Pelosinus fermentans DSM 17108: one gene and its partners. The protein of the gene in region 2 interacts with the protein of the main gene of each other region in a pairwise test. Links are inferred from orthologs where the notes say so. Each region holds a gene or a part of one and is shown on either strand. Other genes may lie near its edges.

What was found. The genes of interacting proteins can lie anywhere in the genome.
Region 1: the proteins of grpE (region 2) and FR7_RS20740 interact in binary tests that used the Escherichia coli proteins (3 or more experiments, as listed by UniProt). The link is inferred for Pelosinus fermentans DSM 17108 from one-to-one orthologs.
Region 3: the proteins of grpE (region 2) and groL interact in binary tests that used the Escherichia coli proteins (3 or more experiments, as listed by UniProt). The link is inferred for Pelosinus fermentans DSM 17108 from one-to-one orthologs.

Annotation. Positions count from the first base shown.
Region 1 is NZ_AKVN02000001.1:4,511,872-4,519,732, reverse strand. Bases 1,944-4,833 are described here. They hold FR7_RS20740 (Nramp family divalent metal transporter), read left to right. Parts: upstream 1,944-2,702; coding sequence 2,703-3,965; downstream 3,966-4,833. Other genes in these bases: FR7_RS20735 (ECF transporter S component), read left to right, coding at 4,566-4,833; pflB (formate C-acetyltransferase), read right to left, coding at 1,944-2,193. Outside these bases: more of pflB, read right to left, coding at 1-1,943; more of FR7_RS20735, read left to right, coding at 4,834-5,153; FR7_RS20730 (YitT family protein), read right to left, coding at 5,385-6,236; FR7_RS20725 (DUF4870 domain-containing protein), read right to left, coding at 6,279-6,629; FR7_RS20720 (Rossmann-like and DUF2520 domain-containing protein), read left to right, coding at 7,073-7,861. UniProt on the Escherichia coli protein: H(+)-stimulated, divalent metal cation uptake system. Involved in manganese and iron uptake. Can also transport cadmium, cobalt, zinc and to a lesser extent nickel and copper. Involved in response to reactive oxygen.
Region 2 is NZ_AKVN02000001.1:2,167,477-2,175,360, forward strand. The notes cover bases 4,972-7,884. They hold grpE (nucleotide exchange factor GrpE), read left to right. Parts: upstream 4,972-6,105; coding sequence 6,106-6,663; downstream 6,664-7,884. Other genes in these bases: FR7_RS09760 (TCP-1/cpn60 chaperonin family protein), read left to right, coding at 4,972-6,057; dnaK (molecular chaperone DnaK), read left to right, coding at 6,726-7,884. Also shown: FR7_RS09740 (hypothetical protein), read left to right, coding at 1-170; lepA (translation elongation factor 4), read left to right, coding at 366-2,162; radical SAM family heme chaperone HemW, read left to right, coding at 2,172-3,308; heat-inducible transcriptional repressor HrcA, read left to right, coding at 3,411-4,439; more of FR7_RS09760, read left to right, coding at 4,525-4,971. UniProt on the Escherichia coli protein: Participates actively in the response to hyperosmotic and heat shock by preventing the aggregation of stress-denatured proteins, in association with DnaK and GrpE. It is the nucleotide exchange factor for DnaK and may function as a thermosensor.
Region 3 is NZ_AKVN02000001.1:3,289,038-3,296,996, reverse strand. The notes cover bases 1,944-4,931. They hold groL (chaperonin GroEL), read left to right. Parts: upstream 1,944-2,606; coding sequence 2,607-4,256; downstream 4,257-4,931. Other genes in these bases: pdaB (polysaccharide deacetylase family sporulation protein PdaB), read left to right, coding at 4,478-4,931; groES (co-chaperone GroES), read left to right, coding at 2,295-2,579; FR7_RS15225 (ANTAR domain-containing response regulator), read left to right, coding at 1,944-2,047. In the rest of the region: FR7_RS15230 (histidine kinase N-terminal domain-containing protein), read left to right, coding at 43-1,464; more of FR7_RS15225, read left to right, coding at 1,466-1,943; more of pdaB, read left to right, coding at 4,932-5,218; aminofutalosine synthase MqnE, read left to right, coding at 5,366-6,469; FR7_RS15200 (menaquinone biosynthetic enzyme MqnA/MqnD family protein), read left to right, coding at 6,462-7,301; mqnC (cyclic dehypoxanthinyl futalosine synthase), read left to right, coding at 7,298-7,959.

The DNA.
Region 1 (7,861 bases), 2.3 Mb from region 2 along the record:
CTGTTGAGCGGGAGTGAGTTTGATGAAGTTAACGGCATAGCCTGATACGCGAATGGTAAGCTGAGGATATTTTTCAGGATGAATTCGCGCATCTTCCAATATGCTGCGATCCAATGCGTTTACATTAATGTGATGCCCTTGGCTGGCTGCGTAACCGTCTAATATACCGGCCAAATTTTGTATTCTGGTGTCTGCTGTTTTTCCTAAGGTCGCAGGAAGAATGGAGAAGGTGTAAGAGATCCCATCACGACAATCATCATAAGATAGTTTGCAGATGGACTGCATAGCTGCGAGTGCTCCTTTTTTGTCTCGACCATGCATTGGGTTGGCACCCGGAGCAAATGCATGACCTGCTTTACGTCCGTCAGGAGTTGCCCCTGTTTTTTTGCCATACATTACATTAGAGGTAATCGTAAGTATGGATAGTGTATGTTCTGCATCTCGATAAGCAGCGTGTTCTTTTAATTTTTGACTGAATTCCTTACTTAATTCTGTTGCCAAAGTGTCAACCTGATCATCATCATTACCGTAGAAGGGAAAATCTCCGTCAATAATAAAGTCTTTAGCAAGGCCTGTTTCATCACGCAGTGGCTTCACTTTCCCATAGAGGATAGCACTTAAGGAATCAGTTGCTACTGATAATCCAGCTACTCCAAAGGCCATGATGCGTTTTACATCGGTATCGTGCAGTGCCATTTGTGCTCTTTCATACGCGTATTTATCATGACTAAAGTGAATCAGATTCATCGTATTTACATACAAGCCAGTCAGCCAGCTAAGAACTTTTGATAAGTTGCTCCTAACAATATCATAGTCTAAATACTCTCCCGCAGGAATTGGCATAACAGGTGCCAGCTGTTCTCCGCTATTTTCATCCCGTCCACCATTAATTGCTAATAATAAGGCTTTTGCTAAATTGGCTCTAGCACCAAAAAGCTGCATTTGTTCACCAACCCGCATTGCTGATACGCAGCAGGCAATCGCATAATCATCACCATATACAGGTCTCATGATATCGTCATTTTCATATTGGATAGCGCTGGTGTCTAATGAGACTTTTGCGCAGAATTTTTTAAAATCGGCTGGCAGATCTACTGACCATAAAATAGTCAAATTCGGTTCAGGAGCAGGACCCAAATTATATAAAGTGTGTAAGATTCGATAAGAAGTACGAGTTACTAAGGTGCGCCCATCCAGTCCTGTACCTCCAATCGCTTCGGTTACCCATAATGGATCGCCAGCAAATAACTCATTATAATCCGTTGTACGCAAATGGCGGGCTAAACGTAACTTAATGACCATTTGATCAATAAGTTCTTGAGCATCGCTTTCTGACAGCGTACCATTTGATAAATCTCTGGAAAGATAAATATCAAGGAAAGTGGATACGCGGCCAATGGACATAGCAGCACCATTTTGCTCCTTAATAGAGGCAAGATAACCAAGATATAACCATTGGACGGCTTCTTGGGCATTTTCAGCCGGGCGGCTAATGTCAAAACCATAAGATTTTCCCATAAGTATTATATCCTTAAGAGCTGCAATTTGAGCCGAGACTTCTTCCCGTAAGCGCAGTGTTTTTTCGTCCATTGGCTGATTGGTGAGACCTTGCAAGTCATTTTTTTTAGCTTCTAATAGATGGCTAACTCCATAGAGTGCTATGCGGCGATAATCACCAATAATGCGTCCGCGCCCATAACCATCAGGTAAACCTGTAATAATTCCTAATTTACGGGCTTTTTTCATTTCATCTGTATACATATTAAATACAGCAGTATTATGTGTGGTAACATGGTTACGATAAATATCACTGATAGCAGGATTCAGCTTATAACCATAGGCTTCGCATGCCTGCTCAGCCATTCGAACGCCGCCGTTGGCAATAACACTTCGCTTAAGAGGTGCATCTGTTTGCAAACCGACAATGATTTCCAGATCTCTTTCAATATACCCAGGCTTGTGAGAAGTGATAGTCGAAACAATATCAGGATCAACGTCTAATACACCTTGTTTTTCCCGTTCTTGTGATAATAATGAGCTGCATTTGTCCCATAATTTCTTAGTGCGAGGCGTTACGGGAGCTAAAAAATCACTATTGCCTTCATAAGGGGTATAGTTATGTTGAATAAAATCTCGTACATTAATCGAGTTTTGCCATATACCTGGTTTAAAATCCTTCCATGCTTGTTTCATATTGTGATTCCTCCCTGAATTGATAATTGTTATCAATTAACTTAATTATAACCGTATTAACATGTTTTGCCTATGATATAAATCATATACTTAATAATTTTCAAAATTTATTAACTTTAAAAATTGAAAAGACCGCCTGGGCACAACTAAGTAAGTTATGCCCAGGCGGTCGGCTAATTCAAGATACAGTCCCTTGTGGTTATTCCACGATCCGCCAGTTCTGTATCCGTTTTATGAAATATAGGTACTTCTTTATAGAACAAATTTTATCTTTTTCTTAAGGTCTTGTCAATATAAAATATGTTCGACAGCTACGTATATTATTCCTTTGGAGATTACGTCGAATTTTTATTTACTATGAATTTTATATTAATTAAAAATTTATATTTTATAATAATAATTTAATATGTTTTTAAAAGGGATAAACTGACGAATAAAGAATAGATACTAATAATAATCTAAAAGAGATAATATGTAAGCTATATTACGATATAAAGGAGAATCTGTTTATGCTCAAAGGGATAAAAGGCTTTTTTCAGGAGGAGCATGGGCTGAATCTAAGAGCCAGGGAGATATTACGATATATTGGACCAGGGATACTGGTAACCGTCGGATTTATTGATCCTGGGAATTGGGCCGCCAATTTAGCCGCAGGGGCAGAGTATGGTTATAAATTGCTTTGGATGGTAACCTTATCTACCATTATGTTAATCGTTTTGCAGCATAATGTAGCTCATTTAGGAATTGTTACGGGGCGATGCTTATCGGAAGCAGCTACTGAATATCTGCGACCTTTAGTATCAAGAACGGTATTGTTTTCGGCAATAACGGCGGCAGTGGCCACTGGTATGGCTGAAATATTAGGTGCTGCTATTGCCTTACAAATGCTATTTCATATTCCTCTGAAAATTGGAGCCTTATTAACCGGCATAGGCTGCAGCTGGATGTTATGGGCTAATTCCTATAAAAGACTAGAAAAATGGATTATGGGTTTTGTTTCAATCATTGGCATAGCGTTCTTATTTGAACTAAGTCTAGTCAATATTGAGTGGTCTGAAGCTGCTGTTGGATGGGTAACACCTGTTATTCCGGATGGAGCTATGTTGGTGGTAATGAGTGTGCTTGGGGCAGTGGTCATGCCCCACAATTTATTTTTGCATTCTGAAGTCATCCAAAGCAGACAATGGAATTTGGAAGATGATGTTGTGATTAAGCGGCAGTTAAAGTATGAGTTTGCAGATACCCTATTTTCTATGTGTATTGGCTGGGCCATTAATAGTGCGATGATATTGGTTGCTGCTGCCGTGTTTTTCAGTAATCAAATATCTGTTGATGAATTAGAGCAAGCAGAAATTATGCTGCGTCCTTTACTGGGGAATGCTGCAGCTGTTGTTTTTGCTATCGCTCTTTTATTTGCAGGTATTTCTTCCACCGTTACTGCAGGTATGGCTGGTGGTAGTATCTTTGCAGGTATATTTAGAGAACCCTATGATATTAAAGACCGTCATTCCTGGATGGGAGTAGCGATTACCTACGGTCTGGCGGTTGCTGCCATCTTTTTTATCGAAAGCCCTTTTCAGGGGCTGGTATATTCCCAAATGTTTCTTAGCATTCAATTGCCTTGGACGATATTCTTGCAGATTTACTTGACATCATCCACGAAGGTCATGGGGAAATATGCAAATACAGGCTTACAGCAAATTGTGTTATGGGGCATTGGTCTTATTGTTTCTGTCTTAAATATGATGCTGTTGTGGGATTTTATTAAATAATGGTGTAAGAAAGAGTAAGAAAAGATGAGTCACGTTTTTCGTATTACTTTTTAACTTGCAAAGAGGCAGCAAATTTGCTACAATGAATCCATCATCATCACTCGGTGATAATGATTATCTCTGGGGCTAAAATTAAATAAATTGAAATATCTTCAGGGCAGGGTTAAATTCCCGACCGGTGGTAAGCAGATTCTGCAAGCCCACGAGCCGCAAGGCAGATTTGGTTTGATTCCAAAGCCGACAGTATAGTCTGGATGTAAGAAGAGAAAGCAGCACATTGTATGTATAACAGATAGTTTGACTTTCTGGAGATGCATCCGTGTATGAGGCTTAGTAAGCCGACATTAACGATGTGTTTGCATGTAGTGAGTGATTAAATCCCCGAAGGCATTTCGGGGATTTTTTTTGATAAGTAGAGAAAATATAGTTTAATAGGTGGAAGAAATGAACCACAAAGGCACAATGTCGCTGATGCGACACACAAAGGAGTGCACAAAAATATAAATAAAACCCTTTGTGTCCTTTGCGTCTTTGTGGTTCGATCTGCTTTGTATGTTGTATAAGTTTGATTTAACGATTACTTTTATAGGGGGATTGGACATGATTTCTGCCAATACGCGATATATTACTAAAATTGGAATTTTATCAGCAATTGCTGTAATCTTGATGTTTTTTGAAGTGCCATTGCCGATGATGCCTAGTTTCTTAAAATTAGATGCCAGTGAATTGCCTGCGATTATTGGAGGCTTTGTGCTTGGACCTATGGCAGGGGTTATTATTGAATTAATTAAAAACGTATTACATGCTGCAAATACCCAGACAATGGGAATTGGGGAGATTGCTAATTTCTTGGTGGGAGTGGCTTTTATTCTGCCAGCGAGCTATTTATATCGGCGCTATAAGAGTTTTAAAGGAGCTGTGCTTTCTCTCTTTATTGGAACCTTCTCTATGATGTTTTCGGCGTCTTTGCTGAATTATTTTATTCTGCTGCCATTATATCAAGCTGTGCTGCATTTTCCCTTAGAGCAGATTATTAATTTAGGAACAATCGCAAATCCCCGGATTGTTGATTTAAAATCCTTCATTGCCCTGGGGATTGCACCTTTTAATATGATAAAAGGAATTGCCATGTCCCTTCTTACATTGATGATTTACAAGAAGCTTTACCCTGTATTATGCGAGAGGTAAGTAGGGCTTTAATTATCAAATAAAAGAATACAAAAAGGCTACTCTGTCAGTACAGAGTAGCCTTTTGACATAGCTTTGTGGTTCGATTGTTTTATATGTTTTTGTGAAACGAGCAGGGAAAGAACGATTAAACCGCAGAGACGCAGAGTGCGCTGAGGGGTATTTTCTAACGCTATTAATTATTTTTCTCTGTGTCTCTGCGCCTCTGCGGTTCATTTCAAATTATTTTTCTTATAGCTGTTTCATTCCAGGCAGTGTGAAGCCTCTCCCTAGAACTTCTACAGCATCTTGAACGATCATAAAGGCGTTGGGATCTACATCTTGGATGAGAATTTTAATCTGACCAATTTGGGTCAGGCTTACGACTACAAAAATTATTTGTTTTTCTTGGCGGGTAAAGGCGCCTTCTCCATGAAGGATTGTTGCACCTCGCCCTACCTCTTTTAAAATGGCTTTAATAATCTCATCGGTTTTATAAGAGATGATGTACAAGGTTTTCTTACGGTTAAATCCTTCCACCACATTATCCGTAATATTAGCTGCAATGAACATGGAGATAAGAGTTAGTATGGCAAGTTTAATGCCGAAAAGAATGGCAGCAATCACCATAATCACACAGTTAACCGAAAAAGAAGCAATACCTACATTAATAGAATAGTACTTTTTGAGGATGCTTGAAACGACATCAAGCCCGCCGCCGCTGCCATTGGCCTTAAAGATAAGACCTGAGCCAATACCTGTTACAATTCCGCCAGTAATGGCAGAGAGAATCGGATCATCCACGACCATAAAATTTGACAAGTAGCCCGTTGCATCTACGAAAAAGGAAAAAAGTACTGCTCCATAAATGGTCTTTAAAAAATATTCTTTTCCAATAAGCCGATATGCAGCATAGAAGAGAGGGAGATTCATTACAAAGATTTGAAGACCAATAGGCCAGCCAGCAAGATAATAAAAGATAATGGCTAACCCGCTTACACCGCCGCTTAACAAGTGGTGAGGTACGAGAAAACTATTGATCGCGACAGCACTTACCAGGCAGCCAATGCCAACAGAAAGATATTGATAGATTTTATAACGCATATAGTTCCTCCTAGTGTAATATAAAAGGCATAATGTTCGTTACTAAAGTTTATGAATCAGTTTTTGGATAAAAGGGTATTGATAGGTTTCACCATAAAAGGCTTTACTTGCTGCAATAATCGATGTTGCGAGCAGAATCAGCCACAAAATACCTACGATAGGAAGCAGAAAAACACCAATTATTAATATACATAAAGAACTGACAATGAAGGACGCAGTCAGTATACTCAAATGGGCAACGAGAGCCTGTTTTGCATGATGATAGACGAAAGCGTCGTCTTTTTTTAATAAGAAGATGACTAATGGTGCAATAATAAAGCCCAATCCCCCTAGGAAATAGGATATATGGGCTAAAATAGCTAAGAGTTTTTGTTCTCCTGTTATCTCATTCATAAGAACACCTCCTTGAATCTATTTTATAGTAGCTTTGATCTTTTGTATATCTTATTCCAAGATTTTCAGTTATGTATACTTGTCAATAAAGCATAATCATAGATACATAAAATCCTTGTGTTTTTATTATGGTTTATGATATTATCGTTTTGTAGTAAAAATGGCGAAGCGTTCTTTGGGTGGTATCAGTTATGAACCATACTGTAAAAAGAACTTGTTGCTATAGTATTCCACAGTTTCATATCGAATTATAGCCGCTTAGATCTTTTAATGGACTGAGACGGGAGGTTGCATAGGAAAAGTATGCCTTTCGGACAAGCTCCGGAAGGCTTTTTTATATTTTCTTTTCCTTTGGCTGCCAAGCAGTCTTGGAAAGTTTCTTTTAGGATCTCAAAGGATGCTCATCCTTTGCCTCTTCACGGCTATTAGGTAAAGGAGGAAATATGAAAAAACAAAAGCCGAAAATAGGTATTGTTGGAGCCGGGAAAGTGGGGAGTGTGCTGGCACGAGGATTATCTGATAGAGGGTATCATTTATCTGGAATTGCTAGTAATAGTCTAGAATCAGCAAGTCAGCTGGCTAGGGAATTGGGAGTAGGTACGAGAGTAAGAGCGGCCGATTTTATACAAGATGCTGAGATCCTATTCATTACAACACCTGATCGTTGCATTGGAGAAGTGACAGCACAAGTAGCCAGAGAGAATGGTTTCAAAAGAGGGCAAATGGTGCTTCACACTTCAGGATGTCTTACCGCGGAAGTACTCTTGCCGGCAAAAAAGCAAGGAGCATGGATTGGCTGTATGCATCCGCTGCAATCCTTTGCCAATAAAGAACATACTAGTGAAAGGTTAGCGGGCATATATTTTGCCTTAAGCGGACAGGCAGAGGTAATACAGCAAGCCGAAAAAATTGTGAATGATTTAGGAGGAACCAGTTTTCAGATTTTAGATACAGATAAGTCCCTTTACCATGGGGCTGCCTGCATTGTATCGAACTACACGGTTTCCTTGATGCACTGGGCAAGTCGGCTGTATGGAAAATTTGGCTTATCTTCGGATGAAGCGTTAACTGCTTTAGTGCCGCTGCTGGAAGGAACCCTGCAGAATATAAAGGAAATGGGAGTGGTTCAGGGTCTGACGGGTCCAATTAGTCGTGGAGATGATATTACGGTAAAGACACACTTGGAGGCATTTGAAAACGAAGTAGATAAGAGCTTATATAGTGAACTTGGG
Region 2 (7,884 bases):
CTAGTGTAACGATTAAGACTCCCTTGATTACCTGGACGGTTCCTAAGTATTTATATATTGATTGCCGTAAAGAGCTTGCTTGGCTGACTTCAAAAAAGAAGTATTTGGAAAAGTATCTAAAACAAGGATGGGAAATCACAAATGTTTATCCGATGACTAAGCCGCTCTAAGACTCCACCATTCTAAGTGGAGTTAAGAGCGGCTAAGTCCCTGGATAAGCGCGACTAAGATTCAGATAGAATAAAACTTTATCTGAATCAAGTCTTCTTTATTTACGGCAATTTAGGTAATACTTGCAGGTGTTAGGTTCCAGGTGATATAATCAATAGCAGTAATTATGCTATTGATTTCGAGAGGAGGCCTATATGAAGACGAATAATATCCGCAATTTCTCGATAATTGCTCATATAGATCATGGAAAATCTACCCTTGCTGATCGCCTGATTGAGTATACAGGCACCCTATCTTCCCGTCAGATGGAAGCTCAGGTTTTGGATAATATGGATCTGGAACGAGAACGTGGTATTACAATTAAAGCCCAGTCTGTAAGGCTGGAATATACGGCTAAAGATGGCGAGACTTATATGTTAAATCTTATTGATACACCAGGGCACGTTGACTTTACCTATGAGGTATCACGCAGTTTGGCAGCTTGCGAGGGAGCACTCTTGATTGTAGATGCTGCTCAGGGGATTGAAGCCCAGACTTTGGCAAATGTGTATTTAGCTTTAGACAATGATTTAGAAATCATTACAGTTATTAATAAGATAGACCTGCCAAGTGCTGACCCAGAAAGAGTAAAACAAGAAGTAGAAGATGTAATTGGCCTGGATACTTCAGAGGCTGTGCTAACTAGTGCTAAATCGGGTATTGGCATTGAAGAAGTACTAGAAGCAATTGTGAAGAAAATTCCACCTCCTAAAGGTACCGTTGAGGAACCATTATGTGCACTTATTTTTGACTCCCATTTTGATGCTTATAAGGGTGTTATTGCCTATGTAAGAGTAATTAATGGTATTATTAAGCCGGGTATGAAAATGAAGATGATGGCTACAAATAAAGTTGTAGAAGTAACTGAAGTAGGCGTCTTTAGACCTGCTATGACTAATGTCAGTGAACTTGCACCTGGTCATGTAGGGTTTGTAGCTGGGAGTATTAAAAATGTAAAAGATGTTCGTGTTGGCGATACGATTACAGATGCCGATCGTCCTGTTGCCGAGGCATTACCCGGCTATCGTAAAGTTACACCCATGGTATACTGTGGCTTGTATCCAGTAGACAGTTCGGAATATGATCTTTTGCGGGATGCTTTGGAAAAATTAAAGCTGAATGATGCATCATTGGTCTTTGAACCAGAGACTTCCAGTGCTTTAGGTTTTGGTTTTCGTTGTGGATTCTTAGGACTATTACATATGGAAGTGATTCAAGAACGATTAGAACGTGAGTATAATATTACCTTAATTACCACAGCACCAAGTGTTATTTATAAAGTCTTCAAAACAGATGGAGAGATCTTTGAAATTGAAAACCCTTCTAAATTGCCAACACCTCAGGAAATTGAACATATTGAGGAACCGTATGTTAAAGCAATGGTTATAGTGCCTAATGATTATGTAGGTGTGGTCATGGAACTATCACAAGAAAAACGTGGCGAATTTAAAGATATGAAGTATTTAGATGTGACTAGAGTAATGCTGACATATGAATTGCCTTTGAGTGAAATTATTTATGATTATTTTGACCGTCTAAAATCGGCTACAAGAGGCTATGCATCCTTAGATTATGAATTGTTGGGTTATCGAGAATCTAAGCTTGTTAAATTAGATATTCTACTAAATACAGAACCTGTGGATGCTTTGTCAGTTATTGTACATCGTGATAAAGCAACCTATCGAGGACGAATTTTGGTCGAAAAGCTAAGAGGAATCATTCCCAGACAAATGTTTGAAATTCCTATTCAAGCTGCGATTGGCAACAAAGTAATTGCTCGTGAAACAGTAAGAGCCATGCGTAAAGATGTTCTAGCGAAATGCTACGGGGGCGATATTAGCCGTAAACGTAAACTTTTAGAAAAACAAAAAGAAGGTAAAAAGCGTATGAAGCAGGTAGGTAATGTAGAAGTACCGCAAGAAGCCTTCATGGCTATATTAAAGATTGATTAAGGTGATGAAATGAAGACGGGTTTATACATTCATATCCCTTTTTGTCAACAAAAATGTTTATATTGCGATTTTCCTTCCTATGATAATCTTACCCATCTATATCAGCCTTATGTTGCCGCCTTATGCCAGGAGATTTCTGGCTGGGGCGGTGTTTTATCTGGCACCTTGATTGATACAATTTATATTGGCGGGGGAACACCGACTCTTTTACCTGCAGATGCTTTAAAAACCATCTTAACTAAGGTGCATGAAAGCTTTTCCATTGACGAAGCTGCAGAATTTAGCGTAGAAGCCAATCCCGGCACGACGAATCAAGAGAAATTATTAGCTTTAAAATCAGGTGGCGTCAACCGGATTAGCTTTGGTGTGCAAACTTTTTCCGACGCATTATTAAAGTCAATTGGCAGGATACATAGTGCTGATCAGGCTGTAAGATCAGTAAAGGAAGCACAAGATTTAGGTTTCAGTAATATTAATCTTGACTTGATGTATGGATTGCCAGGTCAATCCTGCAATGATTTAAAGGTTAGTATCCAAGAGGCAATGAAACTTGATATTACTCATATCTCGGCTTATGGATTGAAAGTAGAAGAAGGTACACCTTTTGCTGCGATGGATCAGATAGGAACACTTATATTGCCAGAAGAAGATGAAGATGAAGAGATGTATACCTTTACAACTGAATATTTACCTCAGCATGGCTTTAAGCGCTATGAAATATCAAATTTTTCTAAAGCAGGGTATGAATGTCGTCATAATTTTAAATATTGGAAATATCATCCTTATGTAGGGGTGGGAGCCGCGGCTCATTCCTTTTTTCAGAAACAGCGGCTTAGTAACATAACTGATGTATCTCAATATATAGATTGTGTGGAAAAAGGAACGCTGCCAATTGAATTTCGAGAAAATCCTAGCACTACGATTGCTATGGCAGAATATATTTTTTTAGCCTTGCGGACGGTACACGGTTTATCTATTTTAGATTTTCAGGAATATTTCAACCGTGGATTTTACTTGGAGTATGGAGAAATTGTGTCAGAACTACTTCATAAAAAGTTGATTGCTGTAAAAGAGAATCAGGTAAATCTTACTGTTTTAGGCATGAAGTATGGAAATGTTGTATTTCGTGCATTTTTACCTGGATAAATCAATTATTATATCTTGACATTCAGGCGCAGGAGTGGTATTTTTTTAGTAGGTGTTAGCACTCTACAAGGTCGAGTGCTAACAATAGGAGGTGGAACTCATATGCTAGATAAGAGAAAACGTAGTATTCTTCAAGCGATTGTTGATGATTATATTTCCACCGCGGAGCCTATTGGCTCACGAACTATTGCCCGCAAACATGATTTAGGCGTTAGCCCTGCAACCATTCGCAATGAAATGGCTGATCTTGAACTGTTGGGTTATATTGAGCAGCTTCATACTTCATCGGGGAGAATTCCTTCTGCAAAAGGGTATCGCTTTTATGTAGATTCTCTATTATCACCGACCCAAATGTCTGAAAGGGAAATTGCATTAATTAAAAATTGGTATCAGGAGAAAACTCGTCATGTTGAAGAGGTTTTTCAGGAAACCGCAAAAATATTATCCAAAATAACAAGTAATATTTCATTAGTTTTAGTACCGCAAGTAACTCAATGCGCCTTTAAGTATCTAAAATTTCTACCTTTTGATGACTGTCGCACGATTTTGGTTGTCGTGACAGATACAGGATTTGTAGAAAACAAGGTGATTGATATACCAACAGGGCTTTCATTTAATGATTTGCAGCGTATTGCAGAACACATTAATAGACGTTTATCAGGATTATCCTTTGAGAATATTGAATTATCCATTCTGCGGGAAATTCAAAATGAAATGCTAATTGATGTGGACTTGTTTGAAACTGCTTTAGGGATACTAAAACAGGCATTGGTTGTGGAAAAAAATGAGCGGTTGTATCTTGGTGGCACCACACAATTATTAAGTCAGCCAGAATTTAAAAATATCGAAAAAGTAAAATCTTTTTTAGATATGCTGGAAGAAGAACATTTGCTGGCGAATATTTTGCAAAATCAAAAAAATGATGGTGTTATTGTTACAATTGGCGATGAAAACAAATATAGCGGAATTCAAGACTGCAGTATGGTGCAGGCTACTTATCGCATTGATGGTCAAGTCGTGGGAACAGTAGCTGTATTAGGTCCGACCAGGATGGATTATGGCAAGGTCATGTCAGTTTTAGAGTTTATGCATAATCATTTAGGAGAAGTACTTAAAAAGTATAAAATATAGAGAGGTAATACCTTCCTTCTATAGTAAAGGGTATTACTGACTCTATTATACATATAATAGAACTGTAATTTGGGAGGAACCAGGGATGAAGCTAAAGCAAGCTAATAGTGGTTCTGAAGTAGATGAAAGGTTAGCGGCACTCATGACAAACGGGAACGCTATCAGAGTGGTTACGTCAGCTGTTGAGGGAACTATTGGTCCTAAGGGGCTAGATACTATGCTGTTAGGTTCTTCCGGTGAAGTCATAATCACAAATGATGGCGTTACTATTTTAGATAAAATGGATGTAGATCATCCGGCAGCCAGAATGCTGATCAATGTTGCCAGAGCTCAGCAAGCCGAAATTGGAGATGGTACAACAACTGCAACTATTATGGCGGGTGGTCTGGTAGGTGAAGGTGTAAATCAAGTTATAAGGGGTGTGCCCATTGCCCGTGTCATCGAAGGAATCAGACATGGTGTGGCGCTGGCATTAGAGCAGATTAAGGATCGGGCAAAACATATTTTTGATATACAAGATCCCATTCTACACCGTATTGCTATGATTGCTGGCCGCGAATATAGTGATATTGCTCAATTGGTTATTAAGGCCGCAGGACTTATCGGTATTGAAAAATTACGTGAGTCCAGTTTTAAACTGTCAGAGATTATTTTCTCCCAGGAAGGCGCTGAGAATGAGGTCTTTATGGGCGTTATCGTTGATAAACAGCGATTAAATCAAGATATGCCTGTAAAGAGTAGTCAAGCAAAAGTATTGGTCATTGATGATGCCTTAGAGCCTGAAGAAATTGGTGATGAGGCGTTAAGTACAGAAGCTGGCTTTAAGCGGTATCTGGAATTGCAAAATGAGTTCAAGACAAATGTACATAAGATTGTAGAACTTGGTGTTAAGGTAGTATTGGTAGATCGGGGTGTCCATAATAGTGCAGAAGAAATACTGACGGATGCCGGTATTATGGTAATTCAGCGAGTGGTGCCAGAGGAACTTCGCCGTGCCGCGGATCATGTAGGAGCGCGTATGATTAAACGCACAGGTCTTAAGAAAGATATTACGAACATTGCTAGTTCTTTGGGTTTGGCGAAGAACGTGTATGAAGATGAAAAATTGAAGCATATTCGTATGTTGGGCGGTGCTGGTAAGCCGATGGCTACCATTTTAGTGGGGGCTGCTACCAAAGAAGTGGTTGGTGAACGGCAGCGTATTGCCAAAGATGCAGCCTCTAGTGTGCAAGCTGCTGTTAAAGGTGGTTATGTGCCTGGCGGCGGGTCTATTGAAATTGCTATTAGCCGTGACATTGCTAAGACTAGGGATGCAGTTAAAGGTATGGCGGCTTATGGGGTAGATTGTGTAATACATGCATTACGCAGACCGTTAGCACAAATTGTAGAAAATGCTGGCTATAATCCTCTGGAGAAGGTAGAAGATGTCATTGCAGCCCATGCCAATCAAAATAAAGATTCTTTAGGCATTGATTGCGATACTGGTGAAGTGATTGATATGATGACTCTTGGCGTAGTGGATCCTACAACAGTGAAATTACATGCCGTGAAGGCGGCGGGAGAAGTTGCTATTGCTATTTTACGCATTGATACGATTATTAAGAAAAAAGAAGAGTAGCATAAGGCCGCTGAATTTGCAGCAGAAGTTCGTATATTTTAAGATGGGGTGATTTATTTGAACGAAACAAAAGAAGAAGTACAAGAGATAATTGAGGATCGATGTGTTGCACCTGATGAAACAATAGAAGTTTTAGATGAGATAGAAACTAAAATGCAGACGGAACTTGCAGAAAAAGAGCGTCTGTTAGAAGAGAGTAATGATCGCTATAAACGATTGCAGGCGGATTTTGATAATTTTCGAAGACGTACTCGTCAGGAAAAAGAAGAGCTATCAAATATCGTAGCACAAAATCTTATTTTAGAATTACTGCCTGTTATTGATAACTTTGAGAGAGCCTTATGCAGTGTTGCTACTCAGGATGCGAATAAAATGCTGTCAGGAGTAGAAATGATTTATCGTCAATTAATGCAGGGGTTGGAAAAAAATGGACTGGTGGCTGTGGAGGCAGTTGGCAAAACCTTTAACCCTCAAGAGCATGAAGCTGTAATGAGAGTGGAGGATGCTGATCAGCCTGACGGTATAATTGTAGAAGAGCTGCAAAAAGGATATTCCGTAAAAGGTAAGGTTATTAGACCCAGTATGGTTAAAGTCGTAAGTAATTAGAAGTTACTTAAAAACTTCATTTTAAAAATAAAATTTTACATATTTCAAGGAGGAAGAAAAAAATGGCAAAAGTAATTGGTATAGATCTTGGTACTACAAATTCATGTGTGGCAGTAATGGAAGGTGGAGAGCCGGTTGTTATTGCAAATGCTGAAGGAAACAGAATTACTCCTTCCGTAGTAGGTTTTTCTAAAAATGATGAGCGTTTGGTTGGTCAATTGGCAAAGCGCCAAGCTGTGTCCAATCCTGAGCGTACGATTAGTTCCATTAAAAGACATATGGGTACTGATCATAAAGTGAAAATTGATGATAAGACTTATACTCCTCAAGAAATTTCTGCAATGATTTTGCAAAAATTAAAAACAGATGCAGAAGCTTATTTGGGTCAAACTGTTACGCAAGCTGTTATTACTGTACCTGCTTATTATAATGATAGTCAACGTCAAGCAACAAAAGATGCTGGAACCATTGCAGGCTTAGAAGTACTTCGTATTATCAATGAACCAACAGCTGCAGCTTTAGCTTATGGTATTGATAAAGGCAACGATCATACAGTATTGGTTTTTGACTTGGGTGGTGGTACTTTTGACGTATCGATCTTAGAACTTGGCGAAGGTGTGTTTGAGGTAAAGGCTACCAATGGTAATAATCGTTTAGGCGGAGATGATTTCGATGAACGTGTTATGAAATGGTTAGTTGCAGAGTTCAAAAAAGAAAATGGTATTGATTTGTCAAAAGATCGTATGGCAGAACAACGCTTGCGCGAAGCTGCTGAAAAAGCAAAAATTGAACTTTCTGGTGTATTGACAACTAATATTAATTTACCATTTATTACTGCGGATCAAACTGGTCCTAAACATTTAGAAGTGAACTTAACAAGAGCTAAGTTTGATGAATTAACTGCTGATTTGGTTGAATCTACTATGGGGCCAACTCGTCAGGCAATGAGCGATGCGGGTTTGTCACCTAAGGATATTGAAAAAGTAATTTTGGTGGGTGGTTCTACTCGTATTCCTGCAGTGCAAGAAGCTATCAAAGGATTCCTGGGCAAAGAACCGCATCGTGGTGTAAATCCTGATGAGTGTGTAGCGGTAGGTGCTGCGATTCAAGCTGGTGTATTGGTAGGAGAAGTTAAAGATGTTCTTTTACTTGATGTAACTCCATTATCATTGGGAATTGAAACATTAGGTGGAGTATACACTAAAATTATTGAACGTAATA
Region 3 (7,959 bases), 1.1 Mb from region 2 along the record:
CAGGTATTCGCAATTATTTTTAAGTAATAGTTGGAGGTACAAATGGGAGTGGCTGGAGATATTTGTCGAAAAGTAACTACATTAGCCCCAGCGCAAATTGCAGTGCTAGACACAATTTGCACCGTATTGGGATTAGCAAGTGACTTGGCCCACGCCCAAGTTACCTTATATACGAAAGCGCGTATGGAGAACTTTTTGGTTATTGCAGCGCAAATAAAACCCAATACTAGCTATGTGCAGCATAAGCCCAGCTTATTGGGGTCAACTGTCTATGCCTTAGAGGAGCCGCTTATATGGCGAAGTATCTCCATGGGAGAAGCGATTCATGGACAACGGGAATGGGCTCTGGGTATGTGGATGGAAATGCAGGTCTACCCTGTGCGGGATGCTAGCGGCAATGTAATTGCTGCTGTCAGTTTTGAATCTAGCATGGAAGAAGCTCACGTACATGGGCATCAACTCTTGGTTGAAACAGCACAACTTCTTTTATCGACAGTGAAAATACCAAGCAGCAGTAAGCAATATCGTTCCTTGTCTGCCAGTGATGGTATTCTCATTGTGAATGAGCATGGTAAAATCATTTTTGCTAATTCAACCGCGGATAGTATATATAAAGTATTAGCTGTAGGAAATATTGTCGGACGGCGCATTTATGAGCGCCAGGCCCATATGGGGTTAGCCCAAAAGGCTATGACCATTCAAGAGCCTTGTGAGGCAGAATTGTCAGCAGGCAATATGGTATTGGTACAAAGGGCAATTCCTATTATTGTAAACCAAGTTACAGCCTGTACAGTTGTAATTTTAACGGATGTTACCGAAGTAAAAAAGAAAGAAAAAGAATTATTAATAAAATCAGCAGTCATTCAAGAAATACACCATCGGGTGAAAAATAATTTACAGACCATTGCCAGTTTGCTGCGGCTGCAGTCAAGGCGTACGAAATCCCAGGAAGTAAAAGCTGCTCTACGGGAAAGTGTGAATCGGATTTCGAGTATTTCTGTTGTTCATGAATTTTTATCACAGCAGGATGCAGAATTTATTGATGTAGCAGAAGTGGCTAGAAATATTCTCGACCTAGTTATTCAAAATATGCTGGAACCAGACTTTAATTTACAAACTATTTTTAATGGTGAGACAGTGGTATTTCCCTCGGAGCAGGCTAGCAGTTTGGCTCTGGTTATTAATGAGCTGATCCAAAACTCCATCGAGCATGGTTTTGTAGGTCGGCATGAAGGCATCATCGGGGTTGACATTAGTACCCTGGAAGATGAATATAAAATCGAAATCTATGATAACGGCATTGGCATGCCACCGAGCTTTAATCCCCAATTATCCAACAGTTTGGGATTGCAGATTGTACGAACACTGATTGAGAGTGATGTTGGCGGTAGTTTTGCATTATACACGGATAATGGTACTCATGCTTGTATTACCATTCCCCGTAAGGCGAAAGGAGGAGTTTAGAATGGAATCATTGCGGATTGTTATAGCTGATAATGAATCAATTATTCGGATGGATTTAAAAGAGCTTTTGGAAGAGGCAGGGCATACGGTCGTAGCAGAAGCCTCTGACGGATCAAGGGCTGTTGATTTAGTTCGTCAATATCGGCCTGATTTGGTTATTATGGATATTAAGATGCCTGAGATGGATGGTATTACAGCAGCAAAAATAATTTCCAATGAGAAGCTTGCTCCTGTTCTATTGTTAACAGCATTTAGTCAGAAGGATATTGTGGAGAAAGCGAAGGATTCAGGTGTACTGGCTTATTTAGTGAAACCTGTTAAAGAAGTGAATTTATTTCCTGCTATCGAGATCGCTTTGTCTCGCTTTCAAGAGTTTGCTGAGTTAGAGCAAGAACTCGAGAATGTGAAACAATCCCTAGAGACACGAAAAATTCTTGACCGTGCGAAGGGGATTTTGATGGACGCTTACAATCTTAGCGAAACAGAAGCCTATCGTCGCATTCAACAATATAGTATGAGTAAACGCAAATCGATTAAAGATGTTGCTGAATCCATTGTAGAAGCAGCAACGAAAAGAACATAGCCTGCTTAAAGTGCCTAATTGGGCACTTTTCTACTTATAAGCAGCCAAAAACACCGTTTATCTTTTGCACGTATTATACGCAGTGAGAAGTGAATCTAAATTTTTTTTGAAAAAAATATGGATTTTTCCTATTAAACACTTGCTTTTTCTTGCTGAATTTTATATCATAAATTATGTGATTAGCACTCGCTAACAATGAGTGCTAACAAGATTAATATCATTACATATCGTGGAGGAGGAAATTTCAATGATTAAGCCATTGGGTGACAGAGTCGTCATTAAGGTTTTAGAAGGCGAGATGAAAACAAAAAGTGGTATCGTACTACCTGATACTGCTAAGGAAAAGCCACAAGAAGGTGAAATTATCGAGGTCGGTACTGGCAAAGTATTGGACAATGGCCAACGCGTAGCTCTTGATGTAAAAGTTGGCGATAAAATTATATTCTCCAAATATGCAGGTACTGAAGTTAAATATGAAGGGCAAGAATATCTGATTGTAAGCGAAAGAGATATTTTAGCAGTTGTACAATAATAAAATTATTTGGGAGGTTTACATATAATGGCAAAGCAAATTTTATTTGATGAAGACGCACGTCGCGCATTAGAAAGAGGCGTAAATGCACTTGCAAATGCAGTAAAAGTAACACTTGGACCTAAGGGTCGTAATGTTGTTCTGGATAAAAAATTCGGTGCTCCTACTGTTACAAATGATGGTGTAACTATTGCACGTGACATTGATTTGGAAGATCCGTTTGAAAATATGGGTGCTCAGCTTGTTAAAGAAGTTGCTACCAAAACCAATGATGTGGCTGGTGATGGTACTACTACTGCAACTTTACTTGCACAAGCTATGATTCGTGAAGGTATGCGCAACGTAGCAGCAGGCGCAAACCCTATGATCATTAAAAAAGGTATCGAAAAAGCAGTAAAAACCTTAGTGGAAGAGATTAAAAAATCTGCTAAGAAAGTAGAAACAAAAGATGCGATTGCACAAGTTGCATCGATTTCCGCAGCTGACGAAGAAATCGGTAATTTGATTGCAGAAGCTATGGAAAAAGTGGGTAAAGACGGCGTTATTACTGTTGAAGAATCCAAAGGTATGGGAACTAGTCTTGATGTAGTAGAAGGTATGCAATTTGACCGTGGCTACATTTCCCCATACATGGTAACGGATACTGACAAAATGGAAGCGATTTTAAACGATCCTTATATTTTGATCACTGACCGTAAAATTGGTGCCATCGCAGATTTACTTCCTACATTGGAAAAAGTGGTGCAGCAAGGTCGCGAACTTTTAATCCTTGCTGAAGATATCGAAGGCGAAGCATTAGCAACTTTGGTTGTGAATAAATTACGTGGTACCTTTAAAGCTGTAGCTGTAAAAGCTCCTGGTTTTGGTGACCGTCGTAAAGCAATGCTTGAAGACATTGCTGCTTTAACTGGCGGTACTGTTGTTACAGAAGAAATTGGCCGCAAACTTGACACCGTAGAGCTTGTTGATCTTGGACGTGCCCGTCAAGTACGTGTTTCCAAAGAAGAAACCACCATTATTGATGGCGCTGGTGATGTAACTCTAATCAAAGCTCGCGTTAGCCAAATCAAAACACAAATCGAAGATAGCACTTCTGATTTTGATAAAGAAAAACTTCAAGAACGTCTTGCTAAATTATCTGGCGGTGTAGCTGTAATTCAAGTAGGTGCTGCAACAGAAGTAGAACTGAAAGAAAAGAAATACCGTATTGAAGATGCTTTGAATGCAACTCGTGCTGCTGTTGAAGAAGGTATTGTTGCCGGTGGTGGTACTACTTTCATCGATATCTTATCAGCTCTTGATGCCATTGAAGTAATTGGTGACGAAAAGACAGGTGTTGAAATTGTAAAACGTGCAATTGAAGAGCCTGTACGTCAAATCGCTAACAATGCAGGCCTTGAAGGTTCCATCGTTGTTGCAGGCGTGAAAAAAGCCGGTAAAGGCATGGGCTTCAATGCATTAACTGAAGAATATGTTGACATGATTGCTGCAGGTATTGTTGACCCAGCAAAAGTTACTCGCTCTGCATTGCAAAATGCTGCTAGTATCGCCGCAATGGTATTAACTACTGAAACATTAGTAGCTGATAAACCTGAAAAAGACGGTGGTGCTGGTGCTGCTGCTATGGGTGGCATGGGCGGTATGGGTGGCATGGGTGGTATGGGCGGCATGATGTAATAGCAGCCTCAAGCCCCTTTGCAGGAACGGGCTTGAACGCTGGTAAGCATTAAACGCTACCAATCTGCTACCATAATTAGTAAAAATCAGGCTGCCTACAAGTCTATCAAACTTGTAGGCAGCCTTTTTATATTTCTTCTGCTGTATTTTTTCATTTTTGTCTTCATAATTTTCACTTTGCATGCATACATACTATTGTATGGGGTGGGAGGGGGAAGATTATGGTTCTCAATTTGCGGCGAATATTTCATCATCGGCATTTATTTTATGGCATGGTGGGTCTCTTTGCTATTGGTGCTGTTTATGTACAAGTGGCAGAATTGATTTCTGGTGGACCAATAGCAATTGCTGGTACGCGAACAGAACGAAAGGTTGTAGCGTTAACCTTTGATCATTCTTGGGGTAATAAATTTACACCGTCCATATTGGATACCTTAAAGCAGCATAATCAGAAGGCGACCTTCTTTATCATGGGACCATGGGCACAAAAATATCCAGATGTGGCAAAGCGTATGGTAACGGATGGACATGAGATAGCCAGCCATGGGTATCGTCATGAGAATTATGGAGATCGGACGAGAGAATGGGTAACAGAGGATATTGAAAAATCACATAAATTGATTAAAGAAGTCACAGGGGTGGATGCTACCCTGATTCGACCTCCAAACGGTCACTATAATCAGCAGTCACTAAAGGCTACAGAGGATCTGGGCTACAAAACCATTATTTGGAACATAGACTCGCTGGATTGGAAAAATCCTGGCAGAGATGTTATTATAGAAAGGGTAATGAAACGGTTAAAGCCCGGAGGAATTATTCTTATGCATGCCTCAGATACTCCTGTGCAGACTGCAGATGCTCTGCCTATCTTATTAGATAAAATAAAAGCAGAAGGTTATGAAATTGTTACTGTGGGTCAGCTATTAAATGAGCATGCCGAAAATGGAATACTACGACATTAATAGATTGCTTATGAGCAATCTTATTTTTTTGCATTCTGGGGCAGGGAAAAGGTTATAATATCGCGAAGATATATAAGTTTCATAAACCAATGAAGTGGATTGTATGGCTGCGTCTTCTTTATGCGATAAATGAGGTGACAGGAAAAAATGAATAGTATCGAGATCGCCTCGAGAAAAATAGATAAAGGTGAGCGCTTAAATTTTACAGAGGCATTGGCACTCTATCAGCACAATGATATCCTTAAGCTGGCTGAGTTAGCGCGCATGGTTAAAGAGCGTAAGTCCGGACAATATGTGTATTATAATGTGAATCGGCATATTAACTTAACCAATATATGTGTATCAGGTTGTCCGTTATGTGCTTTTGGCTGTAAAGCAGAGGAGCAGAGAGCCTATGTAATGCAAAAATCGGAAGTAATCGAAATTGTAAGCCAGACAATGAGAGAAACGCCTGATCTTAGTGAAATACACATGGTAAGTGCATTACATCCCGATAAACCATTTTCTTATTATTTGGATATTGTTGCGGCAGTGAAAAGGGCAGCACCCCAAGTGCATTTAAAAGCCTTTACCCCTGTGGAAATTGTTCATTTTGCTAACATCTCCCAACTGGGTATAACGGCAGTGTTAGAACAACTAAAAGCAGCAGGCTTAGATTCCCTGCCAGGTGGCGGCGCGGAAATTCTAGATGATAGCGTGCGTAAGATTATCTGTCCCAATAAAGCTACGACGGCTGAGTGGATTGATGTAATTACAGCGGCGCATTCTCTAGGATTGCCCACTAATGCTACGATGCTTTATGGTCATGTCGAAACAATCGAACAGCGGATACAGCATTTAATTACCTTGCGGGATATTCAGGATCGGACAGGCAAATTTCAAGCCTTCATTGCGTTTCCTTTTCATCCAGCCAACACTGGATTCACTAACTTGCAGCGAGTAAGTTCATGGGAAGATTTGAAGATGATTTCCTTAGCACGATTGGTATTAGATAATTTTGATCATATAAAGGCATTTTGGATGATGCTGACACTGCCGATTGCTCAGCTGGCGTTAACTTTTGGTGCAGATGACCTAGATGGAACGGTTGTGGAAGAAAAGATCATTCATGCCGCTGGTGCTACTACAAAAAAAGGAATTACGAAAAAAGAGATTATCAGTTTTGTTGAAGAGACAGGTTACCTTGCAGTAGAAAGAGATACTTTTTACCGCCCACTGAAAATCTCAAGTGGAGTGAAATCATATGGATAATCAAAGCTTAGGAAATATCAAATTTATTAACTGTTTGCCGCTGCACTATGGGTTATCTCACGGCGGCTTTGGAGAAAAACTTTCGATCTATTCAGCAACTCCGGCCCAGCTTAATCAACTAATAGTCACGGAACAATTAAATATTAGTCCTGTGTCTTCTATTATATATGCACAAAACAGTGAGAAATTAGTAGTGCTGCCCAATGTGTCCATCAGTGCAGAGAACGCATTAGAGAGTATTATCTTAGTGTCAAAACATCCAATTGAGCAGTTAAAGCAGGCTCGTATTGCACTGACGTCCAAATCAGCGACTTCTCATGGCTTGTTAAAAATCATTATGCATCATGCATATCAAGCTTCCCCGGAATATTTTGTCAGTCCCTTGTCTCTTGACGAAGGGGTATTAGAGGATGCAGAGGCAGTATTATTTATTGGTGATGATGCTCTTATGGCTTATCATCATCAATTGGCTGGCTACTATTATTATGATCTGGGAGGGGAGTGGAAAAAACTCACCGGCCTTCCTATGGTATATGCGGTATGGGCACTCAATCGTAAGTTTGCTGATCTAAATAAAGACTATGTACAAATGGTATATGAGAAAGTGACTGGCGGATTTCAATATGGTCTAACTCATATAGCGGATGCTGCTCGTACCTTACAAGATACGTTCTCTTTAACAGCGGCACAAATTGTTCATTATATTGGCTTGCTCAACTATCAATTCAGCCCTGCTCATGAACAGGCTTTATTGACATATTATAGAATGGCTCATGATTTAGGTTTAAGTCCTAACATAACAGAGATTGAGTTTGCAAAGGTGGTAAAATGAGTAGGATACTAGCAACGAATCAAGCTGTAGAAATGTTATCTGGTGGAGATATTTTAGAACTGGGACAGGCAGCAAATAAAATGCGGCAGAAGATGCATCCGGGAAATGTAGTTACCTTTATAATTGATCGTAATATCAATTATACAAATATCTGTACAAGTGAATGCCGATTTTGTGCTTTTTATCGCAGGCAGGGGCATCCTGACGGTTATACCCTATCTCAAACTGCTATCTTTGATAAGCTGAAAGAAACCATTGAAGCAGGCGGTACGCAGGTCATGCTCCAAGGTGGTCTAAATCCAGCCTTAGGTTTGGATTATTATGTTGAATTACTTACCTATATCAAAAAGAATTTTAATATTGCCATTCACTCTTTTTCCCCTGCAGAAATTGTTCATATTGCAAAAAAAGAAGGACGATCGGTAATTGAAATATTAGAAGCGCTGAAAGCAGCGGGTTTAGATTCCTTGCCAGGCGGCGGTGCTGAGATCTTAGTGGATGAGGTGCGGCAAAGAGTCAGCCCTAAAAAAATTAGCGCTGGAGATTGGTTGATGGTTATGGAAGCTGCCCACAAGATAGGGCTTGAAACAACAGCGACAATGGTGATTGGTATGGGAGAATCCTATGCTCAGCGTATGGAGCACATGGAAAAGATAAG